Regions from separate parts of the Roseibium algae genome, predicted to be linked through region 1. Evidence: riboswitches for the same ligand, from Rfam matches in the RefSeq annotation. Region 1 holds a riboswitch; each other region holds the start of a gene.
The links. A riboswitch is a leader RNA that binds a small molecule or an ion and turns the genes downstream of it on or off. The one in region 1 is predicted to bind cobalamin.
Positions count from the first base shown of each region.

Region 2: another riboswitch for cobalamin. It lies ahead of cobU (bifunctional adenosylcobinamide kinase/adenosylcobinamide-phosphate guanylyltransferase); the one in region 1 lies ahead of V6575_RS07375 (ABC transporter ATP-binding protein).
Region 3: another riboswitch for cobalamin. It lies ahead of V6575_RS14080 (energy-coupling factor ABC transporter permease); the one in region 1 lies ahead of V6575_RS07375 (ABC transporter ATP-binding protein).

Region 1 covers NZ_JBAKIA010000004.1:220,672-225,695, reverse strand. Annotated here, with positions in the region: gene V6575_RS07385 (FecCD family ABC transporter permease) at 1-175, opposite strand, end outside; gene V6575_RS07380 (ABC transporter substrate-binding protein) at 335-1,279, opposite strand; gene V6575_RS07375 (ABC transporter ATP-binding protein) at 1,297-2,076, opposite strand; cobalamin riboswitch at 2,396-2,608, opposite strand; gene V6575_RS07370 (S9 family peptidase) at 2,727-4,808, shown strand; gene V6575_RS07365 (class I SAM-dependent DNA methyltransferase) at 5,018-5,024, opposite strand, start outside.
Region 2 covers NZ_JBAKIA010000005.1:177,988-183,011, forward strand. Annotated here, with positions in the region: gene cobN (cobaltochelatase subunit CobN) at 1-431, opposite strand, end outside; gene cobW (cobalamin biosynthesis protein CobW) at 506-1,609, opposite strand; gene cobU (bifunctional adenosylcobinamide kinase/adenosylcobinamide-phosphate guanylyltransferase) at 1,606-2,157, opposite strand; cobalamin riboswitch at 2,305-2,532, opposite strand; tRNA gene V6575_RS09740 (tRNA-Asn) at 2,857-2,932, shown strand; gene V6575_RS09745 (hypothetical protein) at 3,287-3,754, shown strand; gene V6575_RS09750 (MotA/TolQ/ExbB proton channel family protein) at 3,766-4,485, shown strand; gene V6575_RS09755 (ExbD/TolR family protein) at 4,475-4,858, shown strand; gene V6575_RS09760 (ExbD/TolR family protein) at 4,912-5,024, shown strand, end outside.
Region 3 covers NZ_JBAKIA010000009.1:181,860-186,883, forward strand. Annotated here, with positions in the region: gene cmk ((d)CMP kinase) at 1-212, opposite strand, end outside; gene aroA (3-phosphoshikimate 1-carboxyvinyltransferase) at 209-1,564, opposite strand; gene V6575_RS14065 (TIGR02300 family protein) at 1,775-2,164, shown strand; tRNA gene V6575_RS14070 (tRNA-Ala) at 2,311-2,386, shown strand; gene V6575_RS14075 (YqaA family protein) at 2,545-2,976, shown strand; gene V6575_RS14080 (energy-coupling factor ABC transporter permease) at 3,064-3,744, opposite strand; cobalamin riboswitch at 3,800-4,016, opposite strand; gene V6575_RS14085 (extracellular solute-binding protein) at 4,505-5,024, shown strand, end outside.

The DNA.
Region 1 (5,024 bases):
GTGGAATGCGGATTTCCCAGACAATTGCCTCTCGCCCTGTTGTCCAGACCGGTTCAAACATCCCCGGCACGATCTTGTTAGCGATAATGCCTGCAACTGTGCTGGCTGGCACAGGCACCGCGCCAAATGAAACAGCCACCACAAAGGACACCAGCAGCAAGACAAGGCCCGCCATTAAAACCCCGAAGAACCGCCAATTCTCTGGCAGAACTGCAGATGAAGACTGGTCCGCAGCTTCAAAATGGGCAGCAGGTGCTGTGTGACCGCCACGTTCCTGAAGGTCAGACCCCTCCCCATCCTGAAGGTTGGCTGCTGCGGTGCGGTCCAGCATGTCCTAGTCTCCCCAGAACGCGGCAGCGAGCTTCTTGACAGCTTCAATGTTACGCGGTCCCGGCGTCGCCTCGACATAAGACAGAGTGACGAAGCGATCATTCTTCACTGCATCGATTTTGGCCAAGGCCGGATTGTTCCGCATGAAGTCTCGCTTTTGTTCGGCTGTCACAGTGCCATAGTCAACGATCATGATCACGTCCGGGTTCTTCTCGACCACGGTTTCCCAGTCAATGGTCGCCCAGCTCTTGCCTAGGTCATCCAGAACATTGACGCCTCCTGCAGCCTCGATCAGGGCCGTTGGCATGGCATATCGTCCGGCAGTGAACGGCTTGTCCTCGCCGCTGTCATAGACAAATACCTTTAGCGGTTCTTCGCCGGTCTTCAGCGTGGCGCGGAAGTCCTCCAGTTCCTTGCGATATCCTTCGACCAGTTTTTCCGCGCGATCTTCAACATCAAAGATCCGGCCAAGGTTCAGAAGGTCGTTGTACATGTCCTCCATGGACACCTTTGGTTTGGCTCCAATGTGAATGCAGGATTCAGTCAGTTCATAGACCTTGATGCCGAACGGTGCCAGCGTCTCCGGCGTCACTTCGCCGCCGACCTTCATGCCATAGTTCCAGCCCGCGAAATAGAAATCAGTCCCAGCGCCCAGCAGGACTTCTTTGCTCGGGTATTTCGCCGAAAGCTCCGGCAACTCGGCTATGCCATTCCGCATTTCCTCATCCAGGGTCTTCCAGCCGGAAATGCCGGTGTAGCCAACCATATGATCGCGCAAGCCAAGAACCAGCATCATCTCGGTCAGATTGACGTCGTTGGAGACAGCCGCTTTTGGCGGCGCGTCGAATGTCACATCCCTGTTGCAGCTCTTCACGGTAGTCGCGGCAGAAGCAGGCGCGGCAATCATCAGCGCAGCCAGAATGGGCAAGGTTGCCAAAATACGTTTCATTTCAAAGAGAACCTTATTCAAGACGGAAGAGAGAAAGTCAGATGGGGCTGCCCGCTCGGCTGAAGCAGCTCAAGACGGCTTTGAACAGCGAAGGCCGCATCGACATGCTCCGGCGTGATCACCTGTGAAGGCGGCCCAAAGGCCAGAGGATACCCTCCAGCCAGCACCAGAACCGTGTCGCAAAGGCTGGCAGCCATATTGAGATCGTGAAGGCTGGTCACAACAGTGACAGGAAGGCCCCGGACCAATTCGAGAATTTCCAGCTGATGGCGAATGTCCAGATGGTTCGTCGGCTCGTCCAGAACCAGGAGCTTGGGCTCCTGCGCCAGCGCCCGGGCGACCATCGCCCGTTGCCGCTCGCCGCCAGACAAGGTGCCGAACCGCCGGTTTTGCAAGCCTTGCAACTGCATGTCCGCAAGGGCTTTGGTGACGATAACCTGATCCCTCCCGGCAGGAGATGAAAAGCCTGAAGCATGTGGTCTGCGGCCAAGAGCCACAATTTCACGGACGGTCAAGGCAAAATCCGTTGGCTGCTCCTGCAGAACGGCGGCAACCTTTTGAGCTGCTTGCCGGGCTGACAGGCGCCACAGGTCTTGTTCATCCAGAAGAATCTGCCCTGTTCTGGGCTTCAAATAACGATAGATCAGCCGCAACAAGGTTGATTTTCCCGCGCCATTGGCCCCGACAACCCCAAGGCAGTCGCCAGGGACCAGCTCGAAGCTGACAGGATGCAATAGCGTCAGCCCTTTGGATGGACCCCAGCTAATCTCCCGTATTTTCAACGATGCGGCTGTCATTTTCACTTTCCGGTTTACAGCGTGACACAAATCAAAAGACCTGATGCGCAACCAACACACAAATTTGTAATGTTATTACATAACCAAAGTCAAGCCCCACAAAAGCCCATTTACGAAGACGATTGTCTCCAACGGGCTCATCGGGCATGGGAACGATATCCGCGATCAGAATGCCTGAATGACGAAAGGCTTCGCGATGCCAGAACGCGCAGAAGACCGAACGGCCACACGAAGAGCTGCAAGCGCCCGCAAAACGGGTGTAAAAAGGGGGGATTTCAATGCCATCTCGCGATCTCCTCCGGGGCACCCCGCCCGGGTTGAGGGTTAAACACGGATGGCAGGTCTCCTGACTTGCGGGTCGCAGCGCACCTGAGCCTTCCCGGATTGCTCCAGTGGCCTTGTTCAGGTTTGCTCACCGCCTACAGTTGCGGGGGCAGTCACGGACTCGGCGCCTGTTGGCTACACCTTACCGTATTCCCTTTTCATCCCAATCCCACTACGGAGATCAGAAACCATCAAACCTCTAGGATAAGCGGCCTGACGGGCATGTCAATCTTACTGTCACCGGTATGAGGCGCAATCATGTGATGTCTTCTGCCAACATCTGCCCCTTGTCTCATGCGCCTAAAAATCCTACTTCGGAAACTATGATGAAACAGCCAAAGCCTCCGCGTGCTGAAGCACGCCCCCTCACCCTTGAAACCCACGGCATCACACGTCAGGACGATTACGCCTGGCTTCGAGCAGAGAACTGGCAGGAAGTCATGCGTGACCCTGATGTTCTCGATGCAGACATCCGGGCTTATCTGGAGGCGGAAAACGCCTATCAGGAGACCATGCTGGCTCCGACAAAGGACTTGCAGGACAAGCTGTTCGCCGAGATGCGCGGCCGGATCAAGGAAGACGACAGCTCGGTTCCCTCCCCGGATGGACCGTATCTATACGGTATGAAATTCGTCACTGGTGGCCAGCACCCGAAGTTCCTGCGCAGCAAGCGCGACGGGTCTGATGAAGAGATCATTCTGGACGGTGACAAGGAAGCCGAGGGCAAAGCCTATTTCAAGTTCGGCGGCGCGGGTCATTCATCTGACCACAAGTTGCTGGCCTGGGGCTATGACGACAAGGGATCGGAATTCTACTCCCTCCAGATCCGTGATCTGGAAACCGGCAAGGACAGCGAAACCCGCATTGAAGACACTTCTGGCGGCGGGACGTTCTCGGCAGATGGCAAGTATCTTTTCTACATTCGCCTGGATGCCAACCACCGCCCATCCAAGCTGTTCCGTCACGAGATCGGCACAGATCCGGCGTCCGATGCCCTGATCTTCGAGGAAGAGGATGCAGGCTTCTTCATGGGCGTCGGCAAGACCCAGTCCGGCGACACGATCATCATCGATATTCATGACCATGAAACGTCAGAAATCTGGACGATCTCAGCCCACGCCCCCCTGGACCCGCCGCATCTGATTGCGCCGCGCGACACGGGCGTCGAATATTCCCTCGATGACAATGGCGACACCTATTACATCCTGACCAATCTGGGTGGCGCTGAAGATTTCAAGATCGTCACCGCACCAAAAGCGACGCCGGGCCGTGAGTTCTGGACCGATCTGGTACCGCACAAGCCAGGCTGCCTGATCCTGTCCCATGACGTCTACAAGACCTTTATGGTGCGCCTTGAACGGGAAAACGGCCTGCCGCGGATCGTGATCCATCGTCTGGCGGATCATATCGAGCACGAGATTTCCTTTGATGAGGAAGCCTTTTCGCTGGGTCTTGGCGGCGGTTACGAGTTCGATACCACCGAAATTCGCTTCAGCTATTCCTCGATGACCACACCGTCGCGTGTCTATGACTACGACGTGGAAACCCGCAAGCGGTTGCTGCGCAAGGAACAGGAAGTGCCATCGGGACATGTTGCGGGCGATTATGTCACCCGGCGGCTGCAAGCCCCGACGGCCGATGGCGAGACCGTGCCGATCTCCCTGCTCTATCGCAAGGACACGCCGCTGGACGGATCTGCGCCTTGTCTGCTGTATGGCTACGGATCTTACGGCATGTCCATGCCAGCCAGCTTCAACACCAATGCGCTGTCTCTGGTTGATCGTGGCTTTGTCTACGCCATCGCCCATATTCGCGGCGGCAAGGACAAGGGCTTTCGCTGGTACAGGGACGGACGACGCGAGACCAAGAAGAACACCTTCACCGACTTCATCGTGGCTGCCAAGCACATGGCAAGCGAAGGCTTCACCTCTCACGACCGGATCATCGCCCAGGGCGGATCAGCTGGCGGAATGCTGATGGGGGCTGTGTCCAACATGGCGCCTGAGGCCTTTGCCGGCATCATCGCAGAGGTTCCCTTTGTCGATGTTCTGTCGACCATGCTCGACGACACGCTGCCCCTCACCCCACCGGAATGGCCGGAATGGGGCAATCCGATCACCGAGAAGCCAGCTTATGAGTATATCGCCAGCTATTCTCCGTATGACAATGTTGCAGCCAAAGACTATCCGGCCATTCTTGCAGTTGGCGGTCTGACAGATCCGCGCGTGACCTATTGGGAGCCTGCCAAGTGGGTTGCCAAATTGCGCGCGACCAAGACCGGCGACAATCTGTTGATGCTCAAGACCAACATGGAAGCAGGTCATGGCGGTGCCTCTGGCCGCTTTGACCGCCTGAAGGAAGTGGCTCTGGTTCAAGCCTTTGCATTGATGGTCGTCGGCAAGGCCTGACGGGAGATAGTTGTCGGCAAGGCCTGACAGGAAATATTTGCCAGCAAGGGTCACACCTTGCTGGCCGGGTTTTGATCGTTTTTCGACTGTGAGCTGGAGCAACGAGCTCACAGTCGGGCAACGTCACAAGAGCCCTGAATTCAAAGCCTATCGGCGTAGGCTCTGAGCTCGCTCTGCCTTCGCCTCAAGGCCGCAGACATTTCCTGATGCTATGTT
Region 2 (5,024 bases), on a different contig from region 1:
TCAACACAATAGCGCCAGAACCGGCGCACTGTTTCCAACGGCACCGTAGACCTTGAGGCCAGCGCCTCATCCCATTTGTCATCACCTGGAATGAGAACCAATTGGACATCGAACGCCCTTGCCTCTTCCTCCAGCCGCTCAACCCCATAGCGCCAGTATTCCACCCCCCCGAGAAGACGCGCAGCAACAATCTTCGAGCCGCGCACCGTCTGCTCTGCGTAAAGGTCGACCGAGTAAGGGTGAGACAACGCCATGATACTGGCAAGGCGCAGGCTGCAGCTCTGCGCACCAAGCCCATTATGAGCGCTGGAGAAAGACCCCAGTTCCGTGTCAGCCGCCGACAGGAAAACGATATCAGCGGGCGCCTGACCCAGATCAACCGCATCCCCGCCGTCATCGATCCGCCGTGCCTGACTCGCAAGTATGTGCATCCGCTACCCCTTGCAGCCAAGACAGTTGGTCGAGTGAATCCGGGATGCATTTAGGCTGTGACGGATAATCAGCGTCATGCCGCTTCCGCAGTGCTGCCGAGCAGTGTCTTGACGTCCTCAAGATCAAGGCCTTTCAGCCCGATCACCACCAGACGCCCGGAACTCTCTGCCCCTGCAGCGAACCATGTCTCGACCCGAGGGCCGACCGCCTGAACCATGGCCGGAGCAGCTTTGCCATCAATGACAAGCGCGCCCTTGATCCGTAGCACGCCTTTCAAGGCCATGGCTTCCAGCACCTTGGCTTCTGCAGCCTTCAAACTCGCGAAGGCAGACACCGGCAACACATGGCTTTCGAAATCATCATGGTGGTGATGGTGATGCTCATCATCGTGGTCATGGTCGCCATCGTGTTCATGTTCATCGTGCCCGTGGTCATCATCGTGATCATGGTGGTGATGTTCGTGGCGCGCTGCCATGTCATGTTCGGCAGCAGATTGACGTCCCAACAGAACTTCAATCGGCAAAGTGCCTTTTTCCGATGAGACAATGTGAACGCTGTCTCGCACATCGGCAGATATCTTTGCCCGCACCTTGGCAAGTGCATCACTGGAGATCAGGTCCGCCTTGTTCAGAACCACCAGATCAGCGCAGGTCAACTGATCATGAAACAACTCTTCCACAGGGCTCTCGTGATCCAATGCGTCATCCGCTGCGCGTTGGGCTTCAAGGGCTGCTTCATCCAGTGCGATCCGGCCTTCGGCAAGAGCTGCTGCATCCAGCACTGTCACCACCCCATCGACGGTTACCTTGGTCTTGACGCTCGGCCAGGAAAATGCGCGCACCAGCGGCTGAGGCAAGGCAAGGCCAGACGTTTCAATAACGATGTGTTCTGGCGGATTGTCCCGCGCCAAAAGCATTTCCATGGTGGGCAGGAAATCATCGGCAACCGTGCAGCAGATACAGCCATTGGTGAGTTCCACCACTTCCTCTGCAGCGCAATCGGGATCCGCGCAACCGTTCATGAGAGAACCATCAAACCCCATATCGCCGAATTCATTGACGATCAGCGCGATGCGGCGGCCATCAGCATTCTTCAGCAGATTGCGGATCAACGTGGTTTTGCCTGCGCCCAGAAAGCCTGTGACGATGGTGGCAGGAATTTTCTGTCCGATGGTCATATTTTGATATCCGGGTGAGAAGAGGGTTTTAAAACAAGCGGCAAACCGGCAGCGACAAAAATCACCTTCTGCGCGACCGCCGCGATATCCTGATTGAGACGTCCTTGTGCGTCACGAAACGACCGCGCCAGAGCATTTTCGGGCACGATGCCCATGCCAACCTCGTTGGAAACCAGCACGCACGGGCCTTTGATGCTTTCCAGAGCCTCCGCAAGGCGGCGGGCCTCCAGTGCGACATCACGTTCACGATAAAGAAGGTTGTTCAGCCAAAGGGTCAGGCAATCAACGAGAATGACGGTATCGGGCGCAGCTTCACGGGTCAGCACACCAACAAGATCGAGTTCTTCCTCGATGGTGCGCCAGTCATCCCCACGTTGGGCACGATGCAACGCAATGCGTTCATCCATTTCCGTATCAATCACCGGACTGGTTGCCACATAGACACGTCGTAGACCGCTGTTCATCGCCAGCTCTTCTGCAAACCGGCTCTTTCCGGAACGCACACCGCCCAGAATCAATGTGACACTCGTCTTAGCCTGCCCGCTCATAAGTCAGGGCCGGAGAAGCGCACACCGCCAAATCGGCGGGTGAACAAATGTGTGAAAGATCGACCGCAGCAGCGGTGTAAATATAGCATTCAGCCTGGCTCCTGCCGTCCACCCGACGGCTGTTGAACTAAGGTCACTGAAATCAATGACCCAAAGATTGTCAGGCCGGTCTCCTGGCTTGCGGCTCAATCAGGTCTCTGCGCCTTCCCGGTCCGGCCAGATTGGCCTGTTCCAGTGGCATGTCGCAGAGCCCCTTGCCGCTTACAGTTGCGGGGGCAGCCGCGGAATTGGATCCCAATAAAGATCCGCACCGCATTCCCGTTTCATTTCCAACGCGCAAAGAGCACGCGGAAAACCATGACACTCCTTCTGTAGCGGCTTGGCAGGCGACAAACAAGCCAAGCCTAACCTCCCTCGATCATTCGGCAAGGATCGGCACTAACAAGCACCAATCACAAGCGCACCTGCCGACCGTTTGCTTTTTGAAAAACAACAAGCCGCATTGAAAGGCATTTGCACAATTCCCCAACCTAAAAATTCCGCTCAACCTACTGAAAATAATAAGTTATCCAACGCAATCCACGACGATTATATCTTTTCAATGAAAATAGTTTGATGAGGGGCTTGGCAAACCGGCAAAGCGTTTGTTATACGCTCATCCATCGACGGAGCAGACACGTTCCGCCACCACGTTGGTGATCCCCGATAGCTCAGTTGGTAGAGCATTCGACTGTTAATCGAATTGTCGCAGGTTCGAGCCCTGCTCGGGGAGCCATTGCTCCTTCTTTTAAAGATTTGACCGCTTTGAAGATCATCAAGAAGACTTGATGATGACAGCGTTGATTTGCATTGCATCACGCACGGCCTCAGAATTGTCATTTCCGGCTGAACGACCTCTTCACCCTCCCCATGGAAACCCATCCGCAAACACTTGCTTGCACGATAAAATTGCAGATCCACACCCGGAATTACTTGACTACCACCCTCATATTTCATACCCACAATACCTGATACTGATTGTCATATATCGCATGCAGGCAAGATGCTAATGCCATCTGCTGAACCAGCTATTCAGCCGCCCGTAGCTTTAAGACTCAAAACCGAGTGTGGGGACAATATGCGTAGTTTCATGAAGCAAACGTTTGGCAAAGGCTTTCTTTCACATCGCCGAACAACTGTTTGCCTTGCTGCAACAATGGCTTATGCACTATCGGCCCCCTTCGTGGTTCAAGCTGCCGAAAACAACCTGTCACTCGAATTGAACCGGGCATCAGAGACAGCCAACGGCTGCATGCTGTCTTTTGTAGCCTCCAATTCGACAGGCCAAGCCCTTGGTGGACTGGCTTACGAATTCGTCCTGTTCAACGCTGACGGACTGGTCGATCAAATGACCGCCTTCGACTTCGGTGCCATCCAGGATCAAAAAACCGTCGTGCGTCAGTTCGAACTTGCCGGCGTCAAATGCCCGTCAATTGGCAAGATCCTGGTCAACGGAGCCGCACGTTGTGACCTGGTTGATCCGCAGCCCGGCACCGAAAATATGTGCATCACGGCCCTAGAGCCCAAGACCCGCACCACAATCGCCTTCATCAAGTAAGAGTTAGCCCCATGGATCAGACCAGTTTTTTCCAGCCTGTTCTAAAATTGCTGGACGCCGGCGGACCGGTGGTCTCCCTCATTGCCGTCCTGTCCGTCATTGCGCTCGCTCTTGTTCTGATGAAAATCTATCAGTTCTGGCGCGAAGGTGTTGGCAACACGCGACGCTCCCGCCAGGCCGTATTCCTATGGCGTAATGGCAATCAGCTCGAAGCCATCCGCAAGATTGGTGTGCCGCGTACAGCTTCTGAGGAAACCGTTGCAACAGCCATGCGCCTGTCGCTGACCGGGACCCTCGACAAAACCGCAATCGAGGAAGAGATTTCAAGGCGCGCGCTCACGCGGCTGCACAACCAGCAGTGGGGCCTGAAAGCCTTGGATGCTATCGGACAGGTGTCACCCCTTCTGGGGCTGTTCGGAACAGTGCTTGGAATGATTGAAGCGTTCCAGAACCTCCAGTCAGCAGGGAATTCAGTGGATCCATCCATGCTCGCAGGCGGCATCTGGGTCGCACTTCTGACAACTGCTGCCGGTCTTGCCGTCGCCATGCCAGTGTCCCTGCTGCTGACATTCTTTGAAAGTCGGATCGACAACGAGCGGGTCGCAATCGAAACTCTGGGCGCAGGGATTTTGCTCTCCGATGTTCCAGATGCAGCAACCATTTCAGTGGACAATATCATTAAGACTGCAGCCCCAAATCAGATGAGCGCACAGGCAATTCATGCGCATTGATCTGCCACAGGCACGGTCCCGGAAGCTCTCGCTAACATCCCTGATTGATGTGATCTTCCTTCTCCTGCTGTTCTTCATGCTGACGTCAACATTCACCAAGTTCGGTGAAGTTGAAATTGCTCCACCAGGCGGTAACGGCAAATCATCCGGCAAAGGGCCTGACATCATCATTTCGCTTGTGCCGGACGGGTTGCGGATCAATGGCCAGCAGGCGACATTGGATACAGCAGAAGCCATTCTTGCGGGCTTTGCCCAAAAGGGTGCGAAATCTGTGCTGATCCTGCCGAAGGAAAAAGCAACTGCCCAGGACCTTGTAAGTGCCATGGAAACCATTCGGCGGGTCGAAGGTCTCAGCCTCACTGTCGCCAAATAACAGCTGCGGTTCTTACGCGCTCAATTTCCCGTCGTTAGGACGGATCTGACAAGATGAAAAAACTGCAACTCACGCCAATCCAGCGCAAAAGCGAAAACACGATTTCGCTGATCAACATTGTCTTTTTGATGCTGATCTTTTTCCTGATCGCAGGCCAGTTGGCTCC
Region 3 (5,024 bases), on a different contig from region 1:
AGGGACTTGTCCATATGGCCAAGATCCAGGTTGCGGGCAATCTCTATCGCGATGGCCTCATCACCCAATGGCATGCCTTTGGCAAGCAGAGCTGCGGCTACGGCGCGATACGTCAGTCCCGTGTCCAGATGGCGCAGTTCGAAATGCTCGGCAAGTCGACGCGATAGTGTTCCCTTGCCAGAAGCCGCCGGCCCGTCAATCGCAATGATCATGCTGCCTCACTTGCCGATTTCTGAATATCGGCACCAAGGCCGGAAAAGAGCGAGGTGAACGTTGGGAAGCTTGTGGCAATCACTGCACCATCGTCCGCAGTCACAGGATTGTGAGCGGCCATGCCCAGCACCATGAATGCCATGGCGATCCGGTGATCAAGGTGCGTTACAACTGTTCCGCCGCCGATCTGGTTGGCGCCACCCGTGACTGTCAGGCTATCTTCGCCTTCGACACAAGGAATGCCGTTGGCTTCCAATCCGCGTGCAACGGCTGCAAGGCGATCTGATTCTTTGACCCGCAGCTCATCAAGGCCCGGCATATGAGTGTCGCCTTGTGCAAAAGCAGCTGCCACAGCCAGAACCGGGTATTCGTCAATCATGGAAGGCGCACGTTTGGGTGGCACCGTAATGCCTTTAAGTTGGCTTGATTTGACTTTGATGTCGCCGAGTTCTTCGCCGCCGGAATTGCGCTTGTTGACAATCTGGATGTCGCCGCCCATTTCGATCAGAGTTTTGATCAGACCGGTGCGGTGTTCGTTGAGTAGGACATTTTCAATCGTGACGTCTGAACCTGGAACAATCAGGGCAGCTACGATCGGGAATGCGGCCGAAGAAGGATCCCCTGGGACTTCGACGTCCTGCGGCTTCAATTCGGGCTGGCCTTTGAGCTTGATGACACGCTCCCCAGCTTCATTGAGCGTGACAGAAATATCTGCACCAAATCCGGTCAACATTTTTTCCGTGTGGTCGCGTGTCGCAATCGGTTCAATGACAGTTGTGATGCCGGGCGCGTTCAGTCCAGCCAGCAGCACTGCAGATTTGACTTGAGCGGAGGGCATGGGAACACGGTATGTCAATGGCAGTGGTTGCTTGGCGCCGCGAATCGAAGCAGGCAAACGGTCGCCATTTCGGGCGACAACGCTAGTTCCCATGTCTCGGAGTGGGTCGAGGACCCGGCCCATCGGACGTCCGGACAAGGATGCATCCCCAACAAAAGTTGCTGCAATGTCATGGGTTCCGATAATGCCCATTGTCAGACGAACACCGGTTCCGGCGTTGCCAAAATCAATGACGTGGTCAGGTTCAAGCAAGCTGCCAAGGCCTATGCCGTCGACAACATAAAGTCCGTCTTCCTGCCGCTCTATCTTTGCCCCGACAGCGCGCATGGCGTCTGCTGTTGCCAGTACATCCTCTGATTCCAGCAGGCCGGAGACTGTGGTCCGGCCGACAGCCAGAGCGCCAAACATAAGCGACCTGTGAGATATCGACTTGTCGCCGGGTACGCGGATGGTCCCGGTCAGGGGGCCGGCAGAGCGGGTCGTAAGGGGGGCAGGTAGGGGACCATGGGACATGCAGCTGGTTTCCGGACGTTTTACTTAAACAAAAGTTGTTCTTGCTATCATGTGGATCGCCGTTCGTCATCTACCGGATGGCTTGAAATTTTGCTTGTCTCGTGCAGAACTTTCCATAGGGCACGAATTTTCATCGATTTGGCTTTGACAGGATGGCGCTTCCAAGGGTATGGGGCGCAACGAAACAAACGTAGATGAAGGGTTAGCACAGTGGCAAAACCTGAACTTGGCACAAAACGATTGTGCCCGAGTTGCGGCGCGAAATATTTTGATCTGAACCGCGATCCGATCACTTGCCCGAAATGTAACACGGTCTTTGAGGCCGTTGTGACAGCTCGTGCGGCGAAGGCTGCAAAAGCAAAGGCGGCCGAGGAGGACGATGACGACGACGAAGAAGACGACATTGTAGCCAGCCCGGATACCGTATCTCTTGAAGAGGCCGACGCGGAAGCTGAAGGCGTGGACGTCGACGTACCTGATCTAGATGATGACGATGACGACGATGAAGCTACAGGCGATGTTTTCATCGAGGATGACGACGATGAAGACGATGCTGTTCCTGGAATTCGCGTTGAGGTCGATGACGATCTAGATCGCTAAGCATCTGGTTTTGAATGCTTAAAATGCATTTAATCTTATCCACAGAGGGAATTGAAATTCATTCGATTTTCCTCTTGATCGATTGGAGCGGCGCGACTATGTTGCGCCCTCAATGAGGTCGGGTCCCAACCCGGCTTATGAAGATTGGGGCCATAGCTCAGCTGGGAGAGCGCTTCGCTGGCAGCGAAGAGGTCAGCGGTTCGATCCCGCTTGGCTCCACCATTCCCCTTACCTGTTTAAATTGCGATTAAAACGGCTTGAGTGGCAGTGCATCTCGCTACAGGCTCTCCTGCTTTTCTGGTCTGTTAGGGTAAGGTAGGGCTATTCTGTTATGTGATTTGCCTTGGCGGTTGATTTTTGAGCGTTAGGAATGAAGCGCATTGATTATCTCGCTCGCGGGCCTTTTTCTTTTGTCTTTTCTGGCTGCCACCTTGTTGCCTGCTCAATCGGAGCTGGTTCTTGCTGGGTTGATTACGGCTGAGGCCGCCCCCGTATGGCTGCTTATCTGTGTGGCCAGTGTTGCGAATACCCTTGGTTCGGCGGTTAATTGGTTGTTGGGGCGTGGCGTTACGAGTTTCTCTGATCGTCCCTGGTATCCGGTCAAGCCGGAAAAGCTTGCAAAAGCCTGCGGATGGTACCAGCGATATGGAAAATGGAGCCTGTTGCTCAGCTGGGCGCCGTTCATTGGAGATCCGTTGACGTTGGTCGCGGGCATCTTGAAAGAGCCATTTCTTCCGTTTCTGGTTCTGGTGTCGATTGCCAAAACGGGACGGTACCTGATCGTGGCGGCTGTTATGCTTGAATTCCTGTAGCGAAAAATCTTCCTTGCGAGTGAGGTGTCTCAATAAAAAGCCCGGGCTGTTGACCCGGGCTTTCGTGTGTTTATGGCTGCAAGGTCGTCAGGTGGCTGGGCTATGCAGGCGCGACTGTACGATCGCACTGCCTTTCAGGCCGGACAAGGTTTTGGCTCCGGCCAAGGCTGCCAGATCCGCAAGTGGCTCAATCGCGACGACCAGCATGTAGGCCGCCCCGAAGGAGGCGATTGAGGACAGGTTTGCCGCTTCAAAACCCTGGCCATAGAGCGCCCAGAAGCCAACCCAGCCTACAACGCCGCCTTGATAAGCGACCGAAAGAGCCAAGGCTTGTGAGTATTTCACATCGACATAGGCCGTATTCGCTGGAATGATTTTCTTTGCTAGCAGGCCCATGGCAAACAGTGGCACGAGCAGCGTCGTGACGTTCATGCCGTATTGCGGTAGATCAAAAGGCGCAAAAAACACTCCTTGAAGCAGCAATCCGGCCGCAAGACCAACAGCTGCAGGACCCGCGCCAAATATCAAAAACAATGTCGTTCCGAGGATTAGGTGAACTTCAGAAACGCCAACTGGATAATGCGGCAAAATTTCAAAGAAGCTATAAACCAGTATGGTCGCGAGGAAGGACCGGCTGATAAGGCCTGTAAATCCGCAGTCGCGAAGTTCGCCTGCTGCCGTTTTCGCAGTGAAGCCAATGGATGCGATCGCTGTCGCATAGCTTAGAGTGAGTTTGGCACCATCAACGATGCCCGGTTCAATATGCATGTTTTTCTCCTGTCCACACCCGCCGTGTGGGAGGTTTAAGGAGGCTCCTTATTTCGGAACCGGTTGAGCGGTGGCAGGTCTCCTGGCTCGCGGTTCATCGCCTTTCCCGCCTTCCCGGGCACTCTTGGTGCACCAGTGGCTTTCGGGGTAGGCTCGCCGCTTACAGTTGCGGGGGCAGCCACGGTCTTGGTCCCTTTTGGGTACGCCTCACCGTGTTCCCTTTTAATCCGCCGCACCGTTTGATTGGCGGAACCATCCCGCACATTGTCAGGGACAATGGCTGTGCAATGCAAGGCCTCTCCCAAACGGAAATGCTGTTTCCTCAGTGATATGAGGATGAGTAGGCGAAGCTATCAAACGGGCGAGTCAAACGGCATTCCGGCATCCTGTATTTGTCATCAAGGGTTCATATGAACGATGTGAGAGCTTCATCCACGCATTCTAGGATTGCACTTGAATGTCTGAAACGACGCTGACTGAGGCGTATGGGCAGAAAGTACTGAGAAAATAAATATTGTTTTCCATGAACTTAAAGAACCTGCCCACAGCGTAACGCTCGTTCGGAGATTTAAATACCTTGCGCAGCCTTCCATGTTCGTTTGGAGTGTCGTTTAATGTTCATATGAACGACACAGAGCGTTCATATGAAAACAATACGAAGCGCAGGCAATATCAATGGACCGTTGAGCAAGCCATTTCGGCGGTCTGGATTTTTAACTGCTGACAGGGGCGTAAGCCTCGCTTGATGGGAGCAAACAAAATGGCTTACCGTAAAACCGTTGCCAGCCTCGTGGCTGCAGCCGCATTGCTCGGTACTTCTTCTGTTTCTTATGCTGCGACTGACATCACTTGGTGGCACGCAATGGGCGGACGCCTCGGCGAAGTCGTCAACGAAATCTCCACTGGCTACAATGCGTCCCAGGATGCATGTAATCTGACCCCTGTTTACAAGGGCGGATACGAAGACACGTTGACAGCCGGTATCGCGTCCTTCCGTGCAGGTGAACAGCCGAACATCCTGCAGGTTTTTGATGCTGGCTCAGCCACCATCATCGGTGCCAAGGGTGCGGTCATTCCTGTTCAGGATCTGCTCAGCGATAACGGCGTAGATTTCAACATCGAAGACTACATTGCTGGTGTTCGTTATTTCTACGCTGACAGCGATGGCAAAATGATCGGCATGCCGTTCAATTCGTCTGCGCCTATTCTTTACATCAACGACGAAGCCATGAAAAAGGCTGGTGTTGAAGCTCCGAAGACCTACGAAGAATTCGAAGCAA